Linked DNA regions of Telluria mixta. The protein of the gene in region 1 interacts with the protein of each later gene in a pairwise test. Links are inferred from orthologs where the notes say so. Each region holds a gene or a part of one and is shown on either strand. Other genes may lie near its edges.

The links.
Region 2: the proteins of hflC (region 1) and ftsH interact in binary tests that used the Escherichia coli proteins (3 or more experiments, as listed by UniProt). The link is inferred for Telluria mixta from one-to-one orthologs.

Annotation. Positions count from the first base shown.
Region 1 is NZ_CP119520.1:3,948,481-3,954,255, reverse strand. Bases 207-3,205 are described here. They hold hflC (protease modulator HflC), read right to left. Parts: upstream 2,146-3,205; coding sequence 1,267-2,145; downstream 207-1,266. Other genes in these bases: hflK (FtsH protease activity modulator HflK), read right to left, coding at 2,145-3,205; P0M04_RS17545 (ATP phosphoribosyltransferase regulatory subunit), read right to left, coding at 207-1,093. In the rest of the region: more of P0M04_RS17545, read right to left, coding at 1-206; more of hflK, read right to left, coding at 3,206-3,557; GTPase HflX, read right to left, coding at 3,561-4,697; RNA chaperone Hfq, read right to left, coding at 4,727-4,963; ribosome biogenesis GTPase Der, read right to left, coding at 5,165-5,775.
Region 2 is NZ_CP119520.1:7,083,285-7,096,398, forward strand. The notes cover bases 6,263-9,189. They hold ftsH (ATP-dependent zinc metalloprotease FtsH), read right to left. Parts: upstream 8,702-9,189; coding sequence 6,824-8,701; downstream 6,263-6,823. Other genes in these bases: folP (dihydropteroate synthase), read right to left, coding at 6,263-6,749; P0M04_RS31155 (RlmE family RNA methyltransferase), read right to left, coding at 8,925-9,189. Also shown: P0M04_RS31115 (TonB C-terminal domain-containing protein), read right to left, coding at 79-1,125; P0M04_RS31120 (family 1 glycosylhydrolase), read left to right, coding at 1,938-3,239; P0M04_RS31125 (MBL fold metallo-hydrolase), read right to left, coding at 3,249-4,160; glmM (phosphoglucosamine mutase), read right to left, coding at 4,548-5,888; more of folP, read right to left, coding at 5,907-6,262; more of P0M04_RS31155, read right to left, coding at 9,190-9,572; ribosome assembly RNA-binding protein YhbY, read left to right, coding at 9,616-10,083; P0M04_RS31165 (DUF4149 domain-containing protein), read right to left, coding at 10,138-10,578; transcription elongation factor GreA, read right to left, coding at 10,589-11,062; carB (carbamoyl-phosphate synthase large subunit), read right to left, coding at 11,190-13,114. UniProt on the Escherichia coli protein: Acts as a processive, ATP-dependent zinc metallopeptidase for both cytoplasmic and membrane proteins. Plays a role in the quality control of integral membrane proteins.

The DNA.
Region 1 (5,775 bases):
ACTCGTCCTGTACATTGTCGTGACCCGGCATGGACTGGATCACCACTTCGCCCGCTTTGCGCAGTTCAGCGATTTTTTCGCGCAGCTCGGGCGCGTTGCCCCAGGGGGCACGAATGGAATGCTTGCGCTCGGCCGTCGGCAGCAGACGGGCCAGTTCGCGCAGGTCGAGCGAGAAGCCCGTGGCCGGACGCGCGCGGCCGAAGGCTTCGCCCACGTGATCGTAACGCCCGCCGCGCGCGACGGCGTTCGGCAGGCCCGGCACGTACAGCGCGAACATGGCGCCGCTTTCGTACTGGTAGCCGCGCAGGTCGGCGAGGTCGATGGCGATCTGGGCGCGGCCCAGCGCGGACCCGGCCAGCGCGGCGAGTTCCGCCAGCGCGCGGGCGATGCCCGGCAGCGCCGGCAGCACCTCTTTCGCACGCGCGAGCACGTCGATGTCGCCGTACAGGTTCGGCAGCGCCAGCAGCGCGGCGCGGGTCTGTTCGTTGTAGTTGGCCGTCGCTTCTTCCAGGCCCGGGACGTCCTTCGAGCGCAGCAGGGTGTACAGCAGCTGCTCGTCGCGCTTGGCGGCGGCATCCTCGGCGAGGATGGCGCGCAGCACGCCCACGTGCGACAGGTCGAGGCGCGGCTGTTCGAAGCCGGCCAGCGCCAGCGATGCCAGCGCCAGTTCCTGGATCTCCGCATCCGCTTCGAGGCCGGCGTGGCCGTAGATCTCCGCGCCGATCTGCAGCGGCTCGCGCGTCGCGTGCAGGCCGGAGGGCTGCGTGTGCAGCACGCTGCCGGCATAGCACAGGCGGGTGACGGTGTCGCGGTTCAGCAGGTGGGCATCGATGCGGGCGACCTGCGTCGTCATGTCGGCGCGCAGGCCGAGCAGGCGGCCGCTCATCGAATCGACGAGCTTGAAGGTGCGGAGATCGGTGTCCTGTCCGGCGCCGGCCAGCAGCGAATCGACGTATTCGAGCAGCGGCGGCATCACGAGTTCGTAGCCGTAGGTACGGAAGGTGTCGAGCATCAGGCGGCGCAGCTCTTCGATCTTGCGCGCTTCGGACGGCAGGACGTCGGCGATATTCTCGGGCAGGAGCCAGGTGGGCATGGGCAAAGCGGGTCGGGTTATTAAAAGTCGGACAACATTCGGGCAGCATGAACGCGGCTTTGCACGCGTTCGTTCCGCCGAATCGACGATTTTAACCGAAAACGCGGGTCGGTTGGCGATGAAACGAATGCCAACGTTGCCGATACTCCACGACCGGCGCGCTCATTTCCCTATTACTTACCTGCGCCGGGGCCCTTGAAATACTTGAAGAACTCGGAGTTCGAGTCGATCACGATCACGTCGTTGCGCCCCTTGAAGGTGGCCTTGTAGGCCTCCATCGAGCGGTAGAACCGGTAGAACTCGGGGTTCTTGCCGAACGACTGGGCATAGATCTGCGACGCCTGCGCATCGCCTTCTCCCTTGATCGTCTCGGCATCGCGCTGGGCGTCGGCGACGATCACGCTGCGCTGGCGCTCGGCGTCGGCGCGGATCGTCTCCGCCTCGGCCACGCCGGTCGCGCGGAGTTCGTTCGCCACGCGCACGCGGTCGGCCTTCATGCGTTCGTAGACGGCGTTGTTGACCTGGTCGATGAAGTCGATGCGCTTCAGGTGCACATCGACGACTTCCACGCCGAGGTCTTTCGCGCCACTGGCCAGGTCGGCACGGACGGCGTTGGCGACGTCCGTGCGCTTGCCGCCCGTCAGCACGTCGGCCAGGTTGCGTTTGCCGATCTCGGCCGTAAGCGCATTGCGGACGAGCTGGTTCAGGCGCTCGCCGCCGCGGTCGGCGTTGCTGCCGATGGCGATCACGTACTGGCGCGGATTCACGATGCGCCATTTGACGAACGCATCGACGAGCAGGTCCTTCTTTTCCGCCGTCAGGTAGCGTTCGCCGTCCGGCGTGTCCAGCGTCTGCAGGCGTTTATCGAGGAAGACGACATTCTGGAACGGCGGCGGCGCCTTGACGTTCAGGCCCGGCTCCTGGATGACCTCGCGCAGTTCGCCGAGCGCGTACACGACGGCATAACGGTGCTGGTCGACGACGAACACGGACGACGACACGAGCGCCACCGCGATGGCGGCGCCGAGCAGGCTGGCTAACAGGCGGCTCATCAGCGGCTCTCCCTTTCGCGGCCCGTGTCGCGGCTGCGCAGGTCGTGCGTGCGGTTCGATTCACCGGCCGCCGCGGCTTCCGGTTGCGGCTGCGCGGCCTGTGCTTGCGGCTGCGGCTGCGCTTGTTGCTGTGCTTGTGGCTGCGGCTGCGGCTGCGGCTGCGCCGGATTCTGCTGGGGCGCCATCACCGGACCGGAATTGGCGCCGCGCGCCGCCTCGTTGGCCGTCGACTGGGCCAGCAGGCGGTCGAGCGGCAGGTAGATCTGGTTGGTGCCGGTCTTGGCGTCGATCATGACCTTGCTGGTACTGGAAAGAATTTGCTGCATCGTCTCGATATACATGCGGTCGCGCGTGACGGCCGGGGCTTTCGCATACTCGGCCACGATCTTGTCGAAGCGCGCGGCATTGCCGGTCGCGACACTCACGACGCTGGCGCGGTACGCTTCCGCATCCTGCAGCAGGCGGGCAGCCTTGCCCTTCGCCTGCGGGATGACCTCGTCGGCAAACGCCTGCGCTTCGGTGCGCGCACGAACCCGCTCTTCCTGCGCCTTGCCGGCGTCCTCGAACGCGGCGGCGACCTGGTCGGGCGGCTGCACGGACTGCATCGTCACCCCGACGATCTCCGCGCCCATCTTGTAACGGTCGGCCAGGCGCTGGACCGCTTCGCGGGCTTGCACCGCCAGCTTGTCGCGGCCCGTGTACAGGACGGTGTCCATCCTGTTCTGGCCGACGAGTTCGCGCACGACGGTCTCGGCCGAGTCACGGATGGTCTCGACCTGGTCGCGGTTGTTGAACACCCAGGCGACCGGGTCCTTGATCTTGTACTGCACGGAGAACTGGACGTCGACGATGTTCTCGTCGCCCGTCAGCATCAGCGCCTCGCTCGGCTGCTTGTTGCGCACGTTGGCGCGGTAGCCGATCTCGGCCGTCTGCACCTGGGCCGTGTTGACGGTCTCGTGCGACTGGAACGGCGCCGGCCAGCGCCAGTTGAAGCCGGCACCCGTCACGTGCGACAGGCGGCCGAACGTCGTCACGATGCCCACCTGCCCTTCCTGCACGATGAACGCGCCGCTGGCGAGCCAGATCAGGAGGGCGATGGCGCCGACGACGGTGGCCGTCAGGCCGACGCCGCGCGCGTCCGGACGGAACGGGCCGCCGTCGCCGCCGCGCTTGCCGCCGAACAGGCGGTTCAGGCGCTGATTGAAGTCGCGCCACAGCTGGTCGAGATCGGGCGGACCGTCGCTGTCGTTCTTGTTGTTATTGTTCGGGCGGCGTCCCTCGTTCGACTTGGGATCGTGGCCCCAGCGTGGATCGTTGAGGGAAAAAAGCGGCACGCCGGCCTTGCGCGCGCCGGCGTGACGACCGGTCGGCGCCAGCCGCGCGCCGATCCGTTTGATCAGAGAAACAAGCATAGACTAGTGTGGTCCGGGATGGGGAGTCGCGGGCATGAGGTCGGGGTGCTCGTCGACACCGGGCACAACGGCCGGGCTGCCGGCTGCCTCGACGATGGCCTCGCGCAGCAGATCGAGGCCGGCGCCGCTCCTGGCGCTGATGAAAACGCGGCTGATCTTACCATATTCATCACGCTCGATCCCCGGCTCGAGGCCGGCCGCATCGATCTTGTTCCAGACCAGGATCTGCGGGATGTGGTCGGCGCCGATTTCGCGCAAGACCTCGTTGACCTGCTCGATCTGCTCCATCCGCACGGGAGAAGCGCCGTCGACGACGTGCAGCAGCACGTCGGCATGGATGGTTTCTTCCAGCGTGGCGCGGAATGCGGCGACCAGCTGGTGCGGCAGTTCGCGCACGAAACCGACGGTATCGGACACGACCACGTTGCCGGTGTCCGGACCGAGGTACAGGCGGCGCGACGTCGTGTCGAGCGTTGCGAACAACTGGTTCGCGACATACACCCCGGCCTTCGTCAGGGTGTTGAAAAGGGTCGACTTGCCGGCGTTGGTATAGCCGACGAGCGACACGGAAAATGTCTGGTTGCGCCCGCGCGAACGGCGCTGGGTCTCGTGCTGCTTGCGCAGCTTGGTGAGACGGGTGCGCAGCATCTTGACGCGCTCGCCGATGAGCCGGCGGTCGGTCTCGAGCTGGGTTTCACCGGGACCGCGCAGACCGATACCGCCCTTCTGGCGTTCCAGGTGGGTCCAGCCGCGGATCAGGCGCGTGGCCAGGTGCTGCAGCTGGGCCAGTTCGACCTGCAGCTTACCCTCGTGGCTCTGCGCGCGCTGCGCGAAGATGTCGAGGATCAGGCTGGTACGGTCGACCACGCGCACGTTGAGCCGCCGCTCCAGGTTACGCTGCTGGGCGGGCGACAGGGCGTGGTTAAAAATGACGATCTCGACCTTGTCGGCGAGAACGGCCTGCGCGATCTCGTCGGCCTTGCCGCTGCCGACGAAATACGCAGGATCGGGACTGTTGCGCTTTGCAGTGATCGTGCTGATCGGTTCGGCCCCCGCCGAGCGCGCCAGCAGGGCCAGTTCTTCCAGGCTGGCCTTGAAATCGCCAGCGTTGAAATCGATACCGACCAGGGCGGCGCGCATGGTGTTGCCAGAAACGTCAGCCATCGACCTCACTCGGCGTCTTGTTCGAGGTTGAGGTTGACCGCACGGGCCGGAACGACGGTAGAGATCGCATGCTTGTACACCATCTGGGTGACGGTGTTACGCAGGAGGACGACGTACTGGTCGAAGGACTCGATGTGGCCCTGGAGCTTGATCCCGTTGACCAGGTAGATCGAGACGGGGACGTGCTCTTTGCGCAAGGCGTTGAGGAATGGGTCTTGTAACAGTTGCCCTTTGTTGCTCATGACAGCTCCGTGATGTTGTTGTCGTATAAAAATTGTGGCGGGATGCCGGATTTCAAGTGGCTGCGCCAACATTCTCAAGCTGTGAATGTTCGCCCAAGCTAACTGTAACCTGTTTTGCTCTTTTTTGTCGTACTGCTCTGGTTAAACCTGGCTTAAAACCCGCGCCGGGTGAACCCTCGTAAAACCGGCCCCCGGACGGTTTTACTCTTTAGCGAACGGGTTCTTGCCGCTCTTCAGTTCGATGCGCAGCGGCGTGCCGATCAGGTCGAACGTATCGCGGAAATGCTTTTCCAGGTAACGCTTGTACGGTTCCGTGATGCCATCCAGCGCATTGCCGTGGATGACGATGATGGGCGGGTTCTGGCCGCCCTGGTGCGCGTAACGCATCTTCGGGCGCGTGCTGCCCTTGCGCTTCGGCTCCTGCTTCTCGACGGCCTCCTGCAGCGCGCGCGTCAGGCGCGGCGTGGACAGCTTCGCGGTCGCCGCGGCATACGCCGTGTCGATCGACTTCATCAAGTGGTTGATGCCGGTGCCCTTCAGCGCCGAGATGAACTTCGTCTCGGCGAAGTCGAGGAAGTTCAGCTTGCGGTCGATGTCGTTCTTGACCTGGTCGCGCTGGTCGGACGTCAAACCATCCCACTTGTTCACGGCGACGACGAGCGCGCGGCCCGTCTCCAGGATGAAGCCGGCGATGTGCGCGTCCTGCTCCGAGATGTCCTGCTGCGCGTCCAGCATCAGCACGACGACGTTCGCTTCCGAGATCGACTGCAGGGTCTTCACGACCGAGAATTTTTCGATGGCCTCGAACACCT
Region 2 (13,114 bases), 3.1 Mb from region 1 along the record:
CGGACTGAACGCTCAAACAACAGTCGTATGCTTCAGTGTTCGAATGACAATGCGGTTCCAGCGGGCGGCGCGATGTCGTCAGCGCATCTCTTCCATCAGCCGCAGGACGCCGGCGAAGCGCCAGACGCGCCTCAGCTCGATCACGTCGTAGTTTGCCGCGACATTCGGCGGAAACGCCGAGTAGCGCGCGTTGAGGCGCACGATGCGGCGCACGAAATCGTCGATGTCGGCGCGGCCGCTGGAGCGCAGGATGGTCACGTCCTCGACGCTGCCGTCGCTGCGGATCGCCACGCTGACGATGGGATCGGTGCGCACGACGTCGGCCGCCAGTTGGGCCTCGCTCAGGACGGCGTTACGTTCGATCTTCTGGCGCACGCTGTCCATGTACATGCGCAATGGAATGTCGCGGCGCGCCGCTTCGGCCAGGGCGCGCCGCACGGCACGTGCCGCGTCCTCGGCGGGCTGCACGGCCCGCGGCACGGGTGTCGACATGTCGATGCCGCGCATCATCTCGCGCGCCCGCGACGCCAGGTCGCCGCCCAGTGCCCCGCGCGGGAGTATGCCGTTGCCGCGTCCGCCGCCGTCACCGCTGCTGCCGTCCGCGCCTGCGCGTGCGGGCCCCGGCAATGGGGAATCGGGAACGGCGCGCTCGCGGGCCTGGCGTGCCTGCTCCTGTGCCAGTCGGGCGTTCTCTTCCGCCTGACGGCGTGCCGCCTGTTCGGCCTGCGCCTGCTCCTGGCGCGACTGTTCTTCCGCGAGCCTGCGGGCCCGCTCCTGCTCCGCCAGCTGTTGCCGGACAGCCTCCTCCGCGCGGCGTTGCTCGGCCAGCTGCTGTGCCCGCTCCTGTTCGGCCTGTTGGAGACGCTGCTGCTCGGCCAGCTGCTGCGCACGCTCCTGCTCGGCCTGCTCGACGCGACGCCGCTCGGCCAAGCGCCGTTCCTCCGCTTCCTGGCGTACCTTCGCCTGCGCTTCTTCGGCCAGCGCCGTCTCGTATTGCGCGGATTGCTCGGCGAGACGCTGCCGCTGCTGCTCGGCCTCGGCCCGCAGCCTGTCCTCGGTGTCGAGACGCAGGCGTGCCTCCTCCGCGTCGCGCCGCAGCGCCCTTTCGCGTTCCCGTTCTTGCACCAGGCGGGTGCGCTCGGCCCGTGTGTTTTCCTGAACCGTTGCATCGTCCTCGACAGGTGTGGCTGCCTCGGCCGGCAGCTCGGCGCGGGCCATGGGATCCGGCGCGGGATCGGGCTCGACGGCTGGCAGCGGTACTTCGAAGGTATTGTCCTGATGGGTTTCCTGAGCGATCACCCGGGTATGCAAGCCATCGGCGAGGCGGGTAGCGGGTGGCTTGCGGCGACGTTTGGCGACCTGCCGCGGCGGCGGTGCGGGTGTGGGCGCCGGTGCCGCGGGCGCCGGTATCGGCACGGCAGGATCGACGAGCGTGAAGCCCTGATGCGGCGTGGCTGGCTGCGCGGGCGAGATGGGCAAGGGCGAGGGCAACGGCGCCACTGCCGTGGGCGCAGGTACGACTGCGACTGGTGGCGACGTGGGTGCCGGCGGCGGTGACACGGGCGCAGGCACCGCGGGTGCCGTCAGCCGGACCGGGATCGGACCGCCAGGCCCGGGCCGCAGCCCGGGAATGCCGAACTGCAAGGACAGGACGAGCGCGTGCAGCAGCAGGGAAACGAACACGCCCATTGCCAGCCGGCGTTCGGAGGCGTCTTTGGATATGACGGGTCGTGCCGCGGTGGCATTGGGCATGCTGGTCGTGTCGCGTCAGGAGATGAACAAATGAAATGTTGCTGAATTGATAGCACAGCTTACACGCGACAGTAAAGAGGGTGCGCACAAATGGGGGCGCGCACAAATGGGGGCGCGCACGGTTCGGAACGCTGTTTGCAATCCCGGCTACAATGAATTGGACCGATCAGCAGCCAGAGGTTCGCATGTCGCCAGGATTTATTTTCGCTACGGGTATCGAAAACAGCATTCCCACGATCGAGAACGGTCGCGTGCGCATGGACGAGATGGAAAAGTGCGGCCACTACAAGTACTGGCGCACGGACTTCGACCTCGTGCAGGAACTCGGACTGAAAGTCCTGCGCTACGGACCGCCCCTGCACAAGACGTGGCTGGGGCCCAAGCGCTACGACTGGGAATTCGCGGACCTGGCCCTCAACGACCTGCGCCAGCGGAACATCGCTTCGATCGTCGACCTGTGCCACTTCGGCGTACCCGACTGGATCGGCAACTTCCAGAACCCGGACTTCCCTGAGCTGTTCGCCGACTATGCCGGCACGTTCGCACGACGGTACCCGTGGCTCCAGTTGTACACGCCGATCAACGAGATGTCGATCTGCGCCCTCTTCTCTGCCCTGTACGGCTGGTGGAACGAGCAGATGACGACGGATCGCGGTTTCGTCACGGCGACGAAGAATCTCGTCAAGGCGAACATCCTGGCCATGCATGCGATCCTCCAAGTGCGTCCGGATGCCCTGTTCGTGCAGAGCGAATCGACGGAATACTTTCACGCTGAAAGCCCATCCGCCATCGGCCCGGCCGAACTGTACAACGCGCGCCGCTTCCTCGCGCTGGACTTGAACTACGGCCGCCGCGTCGATTCGGAAATGTACGAATACATGATGGACAACGGCATGACGCGCGAGGAGTATCACTTCTTCCTGAACAATAATCTGAAGCACCACTGCATCATGGGCAACGATTATTACCAGACCAACGAGCACTACGTGTCGGCGGACGGGCTCACGCGCGCGGCGGGCGAGATCTTCGGGTATGCCGTCATCACGCACCAGTACTACAACCGCTACCGGCTGCCCGTGATGCACACGGAAACGAATCTGTGCGAAGGACCGCGCGGCGACGAGGCCGTGCACTGGCTGCGCAAGGAGTGGGCGAACGTCCTGCGCGTGCGCAACAACGGCGTGCCGCTCGTCGGTTTTACCTGGTATTCGCTGACGGACCAGGTCGACTGGGACACGGCCCTGCGCGAGAACAACGGCAACGTCAATGCGCTGGGTCTGTTCGACCTCGACCGCAAGATCCGTCCCGTCGGCATTGCCTACAAGGAGCTCGTGCGGGCCTGGATGGAAGTGCTGCCGACGCAAAGCGTCTGCCTGCAGGTGCCGATCGTGATGCCGCACGAGTTTCAGCGCCACGTGCCGCCGCCGAGCGGCTGGCCGTTCGACGAGGACGCGACCCTCGCCCCGCGCACCGAAGAGCGGGAATAGCGCACCAGCTCAGTGCGCGTTGGGCGCGAACGTATAGGTCTCGCCGTGCGCCACGTAGACGACTAGCTGGTCGAGCCCGGCCGCCTTCACTTCCTGCGCAAAATCCGACAACGGGGACTTGAACACGTCGTAGTCGTCGTAATGGATCGGTATCGCCTTTTTCGGCTGGACGATCTGCATCAGGGTCACGCCATCCTTGCCGTCCATCGTGACCTTGAACACGCCCAGGATGCGCGTACCGCCCAGGTGCAGCAGGGCAAGGTCGACGCCGGGAAAGCGCTGCGGAATCGCCTTCAGGTCGTCGAAGATCAATGTATCGCCGCTGACGTACATGCGATAGCTCGGCGCCGCCGTGTTCGGACCGAAGTCGAGGACCGATCCCATCACGGACGGCAGCAGCGCCTGCATGCCCGCCTTGCCGTGGCGGCCGGGCGCCGCCGTGATACGCAGCCGGGCCTCGCCTTTTTCGATGTCGATCCGGTCCCACGTAGACAGGCCGAACGTGCGCTGGAAGCCCATGTCCTTGAGCTTTTTTGCCGCCGATTTGGTCGTGATGATGGGAACATTCCTGTCGAGTTTTTCCTGCACGAGCTTGTCAAAGTGATCTTCGTGCAGATGCGACAGCACGACGAGATCGATCGGCGGCAGTTGCTCCAGATTCAAAGCGGGGTTCGTGAGGCGCTCGGACGTGATCCCGTAGCCGAGGTGCACATGGTCGCCCTTGTGCAGGAAATTGGGATCCGTCAGGATCGTGAAGCCCTGGTAGCGGATCAGCACTGTCGCGGTGCCGATGAATTGCACGGTGCCGTTCGCTTCAGCGGGTGCGCCCCCAGGCGGGAGCCTGAGCGACAACGTGGCAGATTCCGGCGGCTTCGTTTGCGCGCTTGCGATCACGCAACCCGACAAGAACATCGCCATCATCAACATCACCCGGACCAGCACCATATCGCCCTCGCGCCTCCTCGCCATTGTCGAGTCAAGACTAGCATGGGGGTATGCACGCCGGCGTTCGCTAGCCTGCAGTCAACGAAAGATGGGGGATGGCCTGCCCAGCTGGGTTCGAACCAGCGACCTACGGCTTAGAAGGCCGTTGCTCTATCCAACTGAGCTATGGGCAGTAGGGCTTCATAAATGAAAACGGGCCGTCGAGGACAGCCCGTTTGCAAACGGTGGTCGGAGTACAAGGATTCGAACCTTGGACCCCCTGCTCCCAAAGCAGGTGCGCTACCGGGCTGCGCTACACTCCGATTGAGACGATCATACCCCGCCGGGCGGGAGGCGTCAATGAAGCCCCCGCCCCGCGGACGGTCAGACTTCGAAGCGCGCGGCGATGCGTTTGGCCATCGATTCGGCCAGTTCCGCGCTCTTTGCCTCGACCATGACGCGCACGAGCGGTTCCGTACCGGACGGGCGGATCAGCACGCGGCCATTGTCGCCCAGTTCGCGCTCGACGTTTTCCTTTTCGGCCACGACGCCCGCGTTCTTCGTCCAGTCCGTACCCGGCTGCACGCGCACATTGATCAGGGTCTGCGGATACAGCGTCAGGTCGCTGCAGCAATCGGCCAGGCCCTTGCCTGAACGCTTGAGCGCGGTCAAGACCTGCAGTGCCGACACGATGCCGTCGCCAGTCGTGTGCTTGTCCAGCGCCAGCAGGTGGCCCGAGCCCTCGCCGCCCAGCAGCCAGCCGTGCTCCTGCATCAGTTCCAGCACGTAGCGGTCGCCGACCTTGGCGCGCGCGAAGCCGATGCCCATCTCCTTGAACGCCACCTCGAGCGCCATGTTGGTCATCAGCGTGCCGACTGCACCGGCCACCGGCCCCGTCGCCATGCGCGCACGCACCATCACGTACAGCAGCTCGTCGCCGTTGTACAGGCGGCCTTTGGCGTCGCACATGATCAGGCGGTCGGCGTCGCCGTCCAGCGCGATGCCGAGGTCGGCCTTGTGCTCGACGACCGCGGCCGCCATCGCCTTCGGTGCCGTTGCGCCGACGCCGTCGTTGATGTTGAAGCCGTCCGGCTTGGTGCCCAGCTCGACGACCTCGGCGCCCAGTTCATGGAACACGTGCGGCGCGATGTTGTAGGCGGCTCCATGGGCGCAGTCCACGACGATCTTCAGGCCGCGCAGGTCGAGCTCGTTCGGGAACGTGCTCTTGCAGAATTCGATGTAGCGGCCCTGCGCGTCGCGCAGGCGCACGGCGCGGCCCAGCTTTTCCGACGGCACGCAGCCCATCGGCTGGTCGATGGCCTCTTCGATCTCGAGCTCGACGGCGTCCGGCAGCTTGGTGCCGTGCTCGGAGAAGAACTTGATGCCGTTGTCCTGGAAGGGATTGTGCGAAGCCGAAATCACGACGCCGGCCTGCAGGCGCAGTGCACGCGTCAGGTAGGCAATGGCCGGGGTCGGCATCGGACCGGCCAGCATCACATCGACGCCGGCTGCCGAGAAACCGGCTTCCAGCGCCGCTTCCAGCATGTAGCCGGAAATGCGCGTGTCCTTGCCGATCAGGACCGTCGGACGCCCGCTCGTACCTGCGCGGCCCTTGGCCAGCACCTTGCCGGCGGCATAGCCCAGCCGCATCACGAAGTCAGGGGTGATGGGCGACTTGCCCACCAGTCCGCGTACGCCATCGGTACCGAAATATTTGCGTGCCATTAATTAAATTCTCTTCATCTATTGATTATTCGTAGTGGCCGCCTGCCATACCTTCAGCGCATCCACCGTCTCTGCCACATCATGGACCCGCACGATCCGGGCGCCCTGCGCTACCGCAGCGAGTGCGCCGGCCAGGCTGCCGGCGAGGCGCTGCTCCACGCTGCGCCCCGTCACGGCGCCGATCATCGATTTGCGCGACAGTCCCGCCAGTACAGGCAGGCCCAGTTCGCTTTCCATGCGGCTTATGCTTCGGAGCAAAGCGTAATTATGCTCGACACTCTTCCCAAAACCAAATCCCGGGTCAATCGTGATGCGCTCACGTGCCACACCCGCCGCCAGCAGCGCATCGACACGCTCGCGCAGGAAGGCGATCACATCGGTGACGACGTCCTCGTAATCCGGCCTGGCTTGCATGTCTTGCGGGGTGCCCTGCATGTGCATCACGCACAGCCCGCAGTCGCTGTCCTTCACGGCCTCGATGGCGCCGGGTGCCTGGAAACCGTTGATGTCGTTGATCATGTCGGCGCCGGCGATGATCGCCTCGCGCATCACATCCGGCTTGCACGTGTCGATCGACAGCGGATAGCCCAGTTCGCGCAATGCGTAGATCGCGGGCATGACGCGGCGCAGTTCTTCGTCGACGGGGACACTGGGCGAGCCGGGACGTGTGGATTCGCCACCGATGTCGATGATGTCGACACCATCCTTGATCATCTGTTCGGCCCGCTCCACGGCAAATTCGAGGGCCTGGTAACGGCCACCGTCGGAAAAGGAATCGGGGGTGACGTTGAGGATGCCCATGACGAGTGGGCGCTGGGCGAGGTCATAGCCGAAACGGCCGCATTGCAGATATTGACGCATGACGAAAAACCAACGGGACAAAGAATAAAAGGCACCCGCTCGGGGTGCCTTTCGTGTGTGCTATGACGCAGCGATCAAGCCGGTGCCGTCGCGTTCGGGGCGACGCCGCTGTCGCTCGGAGGCGTGCGCTTGGTCAGTACCACCGACTTCGGCGGGCGCGGCTCGCGGCCGGCCATGATGTCGTTGATCTGGTCGGCATCGATGGTTTCCCATTCGAGCAGCGCCTTCGTCATCACTTCGACCTTGTCGCGGTTTTCTTCCAGCAGGCGGCGTGCCAGCGTGTACTGCGTGTCGAGGATGTTGCGGATCTCGGCATCGACTTTTTGCTGCGTCGCTTCGGAGATGGTCTTCACGGAGCCGCCGAAGAAGCCTTCGTTCGGATCGTCCTCGTACACCATCACGCCCATGCTTTCCGACATGCCGAAGCGGGTCACCATCGAACGGGCCAGCTTGGTCGCGCGGGCGAAGTCGTTCGATGCGCCGGTCGACATCTGGCCGACGAAGATCTCCTCGGCGATGCGGCCGCCAAACAGGATCGAGATCTCTTCCAGCATCTTGTCCTTGTAACCGGACAGGCTGTCATGCTCCGGCAGCTGCCAGGTCAGGCCGAGGGCATAGCCGCGCGGCATGATCGTGACCTTGTGCACCGGATCGGCCTTCGGCAGCAACTTGGCGATCACCGCGTGGCCCGACTCGTGGTAGGCCGTGTTGCGGCGCTCTTCCTCGCGCATGACCATCGACTTGCGCTCCGGACCCATGAAGATCTTGTCCTTCGCGTCTTCGAAGTCGCTCATCTCGACGAGGCGCTTGCTGCGGCGCGCAGCGAACAGCGCGGCTTCGTTGACCAGGTTGGCCAGGTCGGCGCCGGAGAAGCCCGGGGTGCCGCGGGCCAGGATGTCGGCCTTCACGTCGGTGCCGATCGGCACTTTACGCATGTGCACGTTCAGGATCTGCTCGCGGCCGCGGATGTCCGGCAGGCCCACCATCACCTGGCGGTCGAAACGGCCCGGACGCAGCAGCGCCTTGTCCAGCACGTCGGCGCGGTTGGTCGCGGCGATCACGATCACGCCCGACGACGCCTCGAAGCCGTCCATCTCGACCAGCAACTGGTTCAGCGTCTGTTCGCGCTCGTCGTTGCCGCCGCCCATGCCGGCGCCGCGGTGGCGGCCGACGGCGTCGATCTCGTCGATGAAGATGATGCACGGCGAATGTTTTTTCGCGTTCTCGAACATGTCGCGCACGCGGGATGCACCCACGCCGACGAACATCTCGACGAAGTCGGAACCGGAGATCGAGAAGAACGGGACCTTGGCTTCGCCGGCGATGGCGCGGGCCAGCAGCGTTTTACCGGTACCCGGGGGACCGACCATCAGCACGCCGCGCGGGATGCGGCCGCCCAGTTTCTGGAACTTGGTCGGGTCCTTCAGGAAGTCGACGATCTCGCCCACTTCTTCCTTCGCTTCGTCGCAGCCGGCGACGTCGGCAAACGTGACGGTGTTGTTCGTTTCATCCATCATGCGCGCCTTCGACTTGCCGAACGAGAATGCCCCGCCCTTGCCGCCGCCCTGCATCTGACGCATGAAGAACACCCAGACCCCGATCAGCAGCAGCATCGGGAACCAGGAAATGAAGACTTGCTGGAGGAACGACGGCTCCTCGGGCGGCTTGACGTCGAAGCGCACGTTGTTGTCGCGCAGGTCGCCGATCAGGCCGCGGTCGAGCATGGTCGCGGTGGTGCGGACCTTGGTGTCGTCGGTGCGGGTCGCGGTAATGCTCGAACCTTCGATCACGACGTCCTTGATGCGTTTCGCCTTGACGTCATCGAGCAGCTCGGAATAAGCAATGGTCTTGCTGCCGCCCGCGACGCTGTGGTTGTCGAACTGCTTGAACAGCATGAACAACAGCAGCGCGACCACCACCCAGATGGCGGATTTGGAAAACATATTATTCACGAAGACTCCTCTGATGCGAACGCATCTTTTCCCATTTTTTCAAAGGCAGATTTTACCGCAATAAGCAGCCCGTGCCACGCACGACCGCCATAGTACTTATGCTCCACTATAGCCGGTTTTTATTTCCGTTGCGCAGCCATCATGTACACAGACGTGGCTGTCCTTCGCTGATGTGCGGTTGCACCGCAGGAAATCAAGGGCGTTTCCGTCGATTTTCGCAATTTCAGGCAGAAGGATTCTTCAGACCACGCCCCAGCAGGAAAATTTCCGAGGATTTGTCGCGACTGGCCTTCGGTTTGATCTGTTTGACGACCTTGAATTCGGTGCGGAACTTCTCCAGGATCTGGGTAAAACCCATGTCCTTAAAGCATTTCACCAACAATGCGCCCGATGGTTTGAGGTGCATTTGAGAGAACTCAATAGCGAGATCGATCAAATCCTCCATGCGCGCCGCATCCGCCGACGGAATACCGGAGAGATTCGGCGCCATGTCGGACAACACGAGATCGGCCATACGGCCTTCGAGAACGCCGGCCAGCTCGTCGAGCACCTCCTGCTCGCGGAAATCGCCCTGGATAAAATGCATGTCTGCAATCGGCTCCATCGGCAGGATGTCCAGGCCGATCATCGTGCCCTTGATGCCGCCCTCCTCGCCGCCGGCCAGCTTGCGCCGCGTGTACTGCCCCCAGCTGCCGGGAGTACAGCCGAGGTCGACGATCACCTGACCCGGCTTGATGAGCTTTTCGCTTTCGTCGATTTCCTTCAGCTTGTAGGCCGCACGGGCCCGATAGCCCTCTTTCTGTGCCAATTTGACATATGGATCGTTGATGTGATCGTGAATCCAGTTTTTATTGAATTTGTTCTTGGCCATTCGCGTAAAATACTGCTTTTAATAGGTATCTCAAAATAACATCATGATCAAACTTACACCGGTCGAGCGTGCAGCGCTGCGTGCGGAAGCCCACGGACTCAATCCTGTCGTCATGATCGGCGCAGACGGCCTGACCGAGGCCGTCATGAAGGAAATCTCGTCCAGCCTCGACGCGCACGGCCTCATCAAGGTACGCGTGTTCGGCGACGACCGCGAAGAGCGCATCGCGATCTACGAACGCATCTGCGCGGAACTCGACGCCGCGCCCGTCCAGCACATCGGCAAGCTGCTCGTGCTGTACCGCCCGAAGAAGGACGACGTCAAGGAACGTTCGACCAAGTCCGGCAAGGGCCTGCGCGAAGTCACCATCGTCAAGCCGAGCCCGAGCGGCACCAAGAAGCCGACCGTGACCAAGGTCCTGCTGAAAGGTAACGAGCGCGTCACGCAAGGCGGCAACATCAAGCGGGCCAAGCCACGTCAGGCCAGCACCAAGAAGACGGCCCTGAAATAAGCCGTGTTCACCAAAAATTAACCGGGGCCGCTGCCCCGGTTTTTTTTCGTTCTTCTACCGCGCCTTTACAACCAGCATTGCACCGAGGATGCTCTCGGCCAGGTATAACACCTGCGACACCCCGTGCAGCGCCGCGAACGTCCCCCACTGCGGCGACGCCCGCACGCCGGCCGGCCCGGCCGACTCGCGGATCGCCGCCATCATCGGCTGCAGGCCGAGGTAGACGACGAGGCTGCACGCCAGCATCCCACCCACGATCCAGTACAACCAGCGCCGACGCCGCGCATCCAGATCGACCGAACGCGCAACCAGCAGCCCGAGCAGCACGGCCAGCGCGATCGCGAGCCAGGCCGAACGCGTCAGCATGACACCGACGACATTGCCGGCCTGCGTGCTGTCGAGGACGGCGAACGCGCTCGGCGCGGCCAGGTAGCTGACGGCCCACACGCTGCCGGCCCACAGGGTAGCCAGCAGCAGGCGCGTGTTGGCGAGCATCGCGGCGTGCTTACACGTAGCGGACTTCGAGGATTTCGTATTCGCGCGGGCCGGACGGGGCCTGCACTTCGACCACGTCGCCGGCGTATTTGCCGATCAACGCGCGCGCGATCGGCGAGGTGACGGAGACCTTGTTCTCCTTGAGGTCAGCTTCATCGATGCCGACGATCTGGTAGGTGACCTTCTGGCCGTTGTCGAGGTCTTCGAGGTCGACGGTCGAGGCAAACACGACGCGACCTTCCGCATCCAGCGTGGACGGGTCGATGACCTGCGCGGTGGACAGCTTCTGTTCCAGCTCCGCGATGCGGCCTTCGACGAAGGCCTGGCGTTCCTTGGCGGCGTCGTATTCGGCGTTTTCGGACAGGTCACCATGCGAACGCGCTTCGGCGATCGCATCGATCACGTTGCGGCGCTCCTTGGTCTTGAGCTGGTGCAGCTCTTCCTTCAACTTCTCGGCGCCGAATTTGGTCAATGGAGTGTTCATGGTGTTATCTGTTCTCTGTGTTTGCGGACGTACCAAGTGAAAACCACAGAGCCGCACGGCGCGAGCCGCGCGAACTCTGTGGTCTTAGGTACTACTAAACGGTACTGCTATGTTACTGCATTGCCGCTTAGTTTAAGGTTTTATGCAGGCCTTGTAAATCGTACACCCGCAACTCGTCCAGATGACGCATGCCCTGCACGGCCGCCTCGGCGCCGGCGATGGTCGTATAGGTGACCACGCGCGACTGCAGTGCCGACGTACGGATCGTACGCGAGTCGGCGATGGCGCTGCGCTTCTCTTCGACCGTGTTCACCACCATCGCGATCTCGTGGTTCTTGATCATGTCGACGATGTGCGGACGGCCTTCGATCACCTTGTTGACCGGGGTGACCGGGATGCCGGCGGCGGCGATGACAGCGGCGGTGCCCTTCGTCGCGACGAGCGAGAAGCCCAGTTCGACCAGGTCGCGCGCCACTTTCACGGTACGCGGCTTGTCCGAACCCTTCACCGACAGGAACACGCGGCCCGTCGTCGGCAAGGTGATGCCGGCGGCCAGCTGCGATTTCACGAAGGCTTCGCCGAAGGTCGTGCCCACGCCCATCACTTCGCCCGTCGATTTCATCTCGGGACCCAGGATCGTATCGACACCAGGGAACTTCACGAACGGGAACACGGCTTCCTTCACGCTGTAGAACGGCGGGACGATCTCTTTCGTGATGCCCTGCTGTGCCAGCGTCTGGCCGACCATGCAGCGCGCGGCGATCTTCGCCAGCTGCAGGCCCGTCGCCTTCGACACGAACGGCACGGTACGCGATGCGCGCGGGTTCACTTCCAGCACATACACGGTGTCCACGGTCTGGCCGTCGGCTTCCGATTGCTGGATCGCGAACTGCACGTTCATCAGGCCGACGACGTTCAGCGCCTTCGCCATCAGCGAGGTCTGGCGCTTCAGTTCATCGATGGTGGCCTGCGACAGCGAGTACGGCGGCAGCGAGCACGCGGAGTCGCCCGAGTGCACGCCGGCCTGCTCGATGTGTTCCATCACGCCGCCGATGAACGTCGTCTCGCCGTCCGAGATGCAGTCGACGTCGACTTCGATCGCGTCGTTCAGGAAGCGGTCCAGCAGCACCGGCGAATCGTTCGATACCTTGACGGCCTCGCGCATGTAGCGTTCGAGGTCGCGCTGCTCGTGGACGATCTCCATCGCGCGGCCGCCCAGCACGTACGACGGACGCACGACGAGGGGGTAGCCGATCTCGGACGCCAGCGCCAGCGCTTCGGCTTCCGTGCGCGCGGTGCGGTTCGGCGGCTGGCGCAGGCCCAGGTCCTGCAGCAGCTTCTGGAAGCGCTCGCGGTCTTCGGCCGCGTCGATCATGTCCGGCGACGTGCCGATGATCGGGACGCCGTTCTTTTCCAGGTCCAGCGCCAGCTTCAGCGGGGTCTGGCCGCCGTACTGGACGATCACGCCTTCCGGCTTCTCCAGGTCGACGATTTCCAGCACGTCTTCCAGCGTCAGCGATTCGAAGTACAGGCGGTCGGACGTGTCGTAGTCGGTCGACACGGTCTCCGGGTTGCAGTTGACCATGATGGTCTCGTAGCCGTCTTCGCGCATCGCGAGGGCCGCGTGCACGCAGCAGTAGTCGAACTCGATGCCCTGGCCGATGCGGTTCGGGCCACCGCCCAGCACCATGATCTTCTTCTTGTCGGTCGGATTCGACTCGCATTCCTCGTCGTACGTGGAGTACATGTACGCGGTGTTGGTCGCGAATTCGGCGGCGCAGGTGTCGACGCGCTTGTAGACCGGACGGATGCCGAACTCGTGACGCTTGGCGCGCACGGCTTCCGGCGTCGTCTGCATCAGGAATGCCAGACGACGGTCCGAGAAGCCCTTCTGCTTCAGTTTATACAGCGTCGGCTTGTCGACGCTCTCGAGCTTCTGGTGATCCAGCCACAGTTCGATGTCGACGATTTCCTTGATCTGGATGAGGAACCACGGATCGATCTTGGTGAGGTTGTGCACCTCTTCCAGCGTGAAGCCCTGCGCGAACGCGT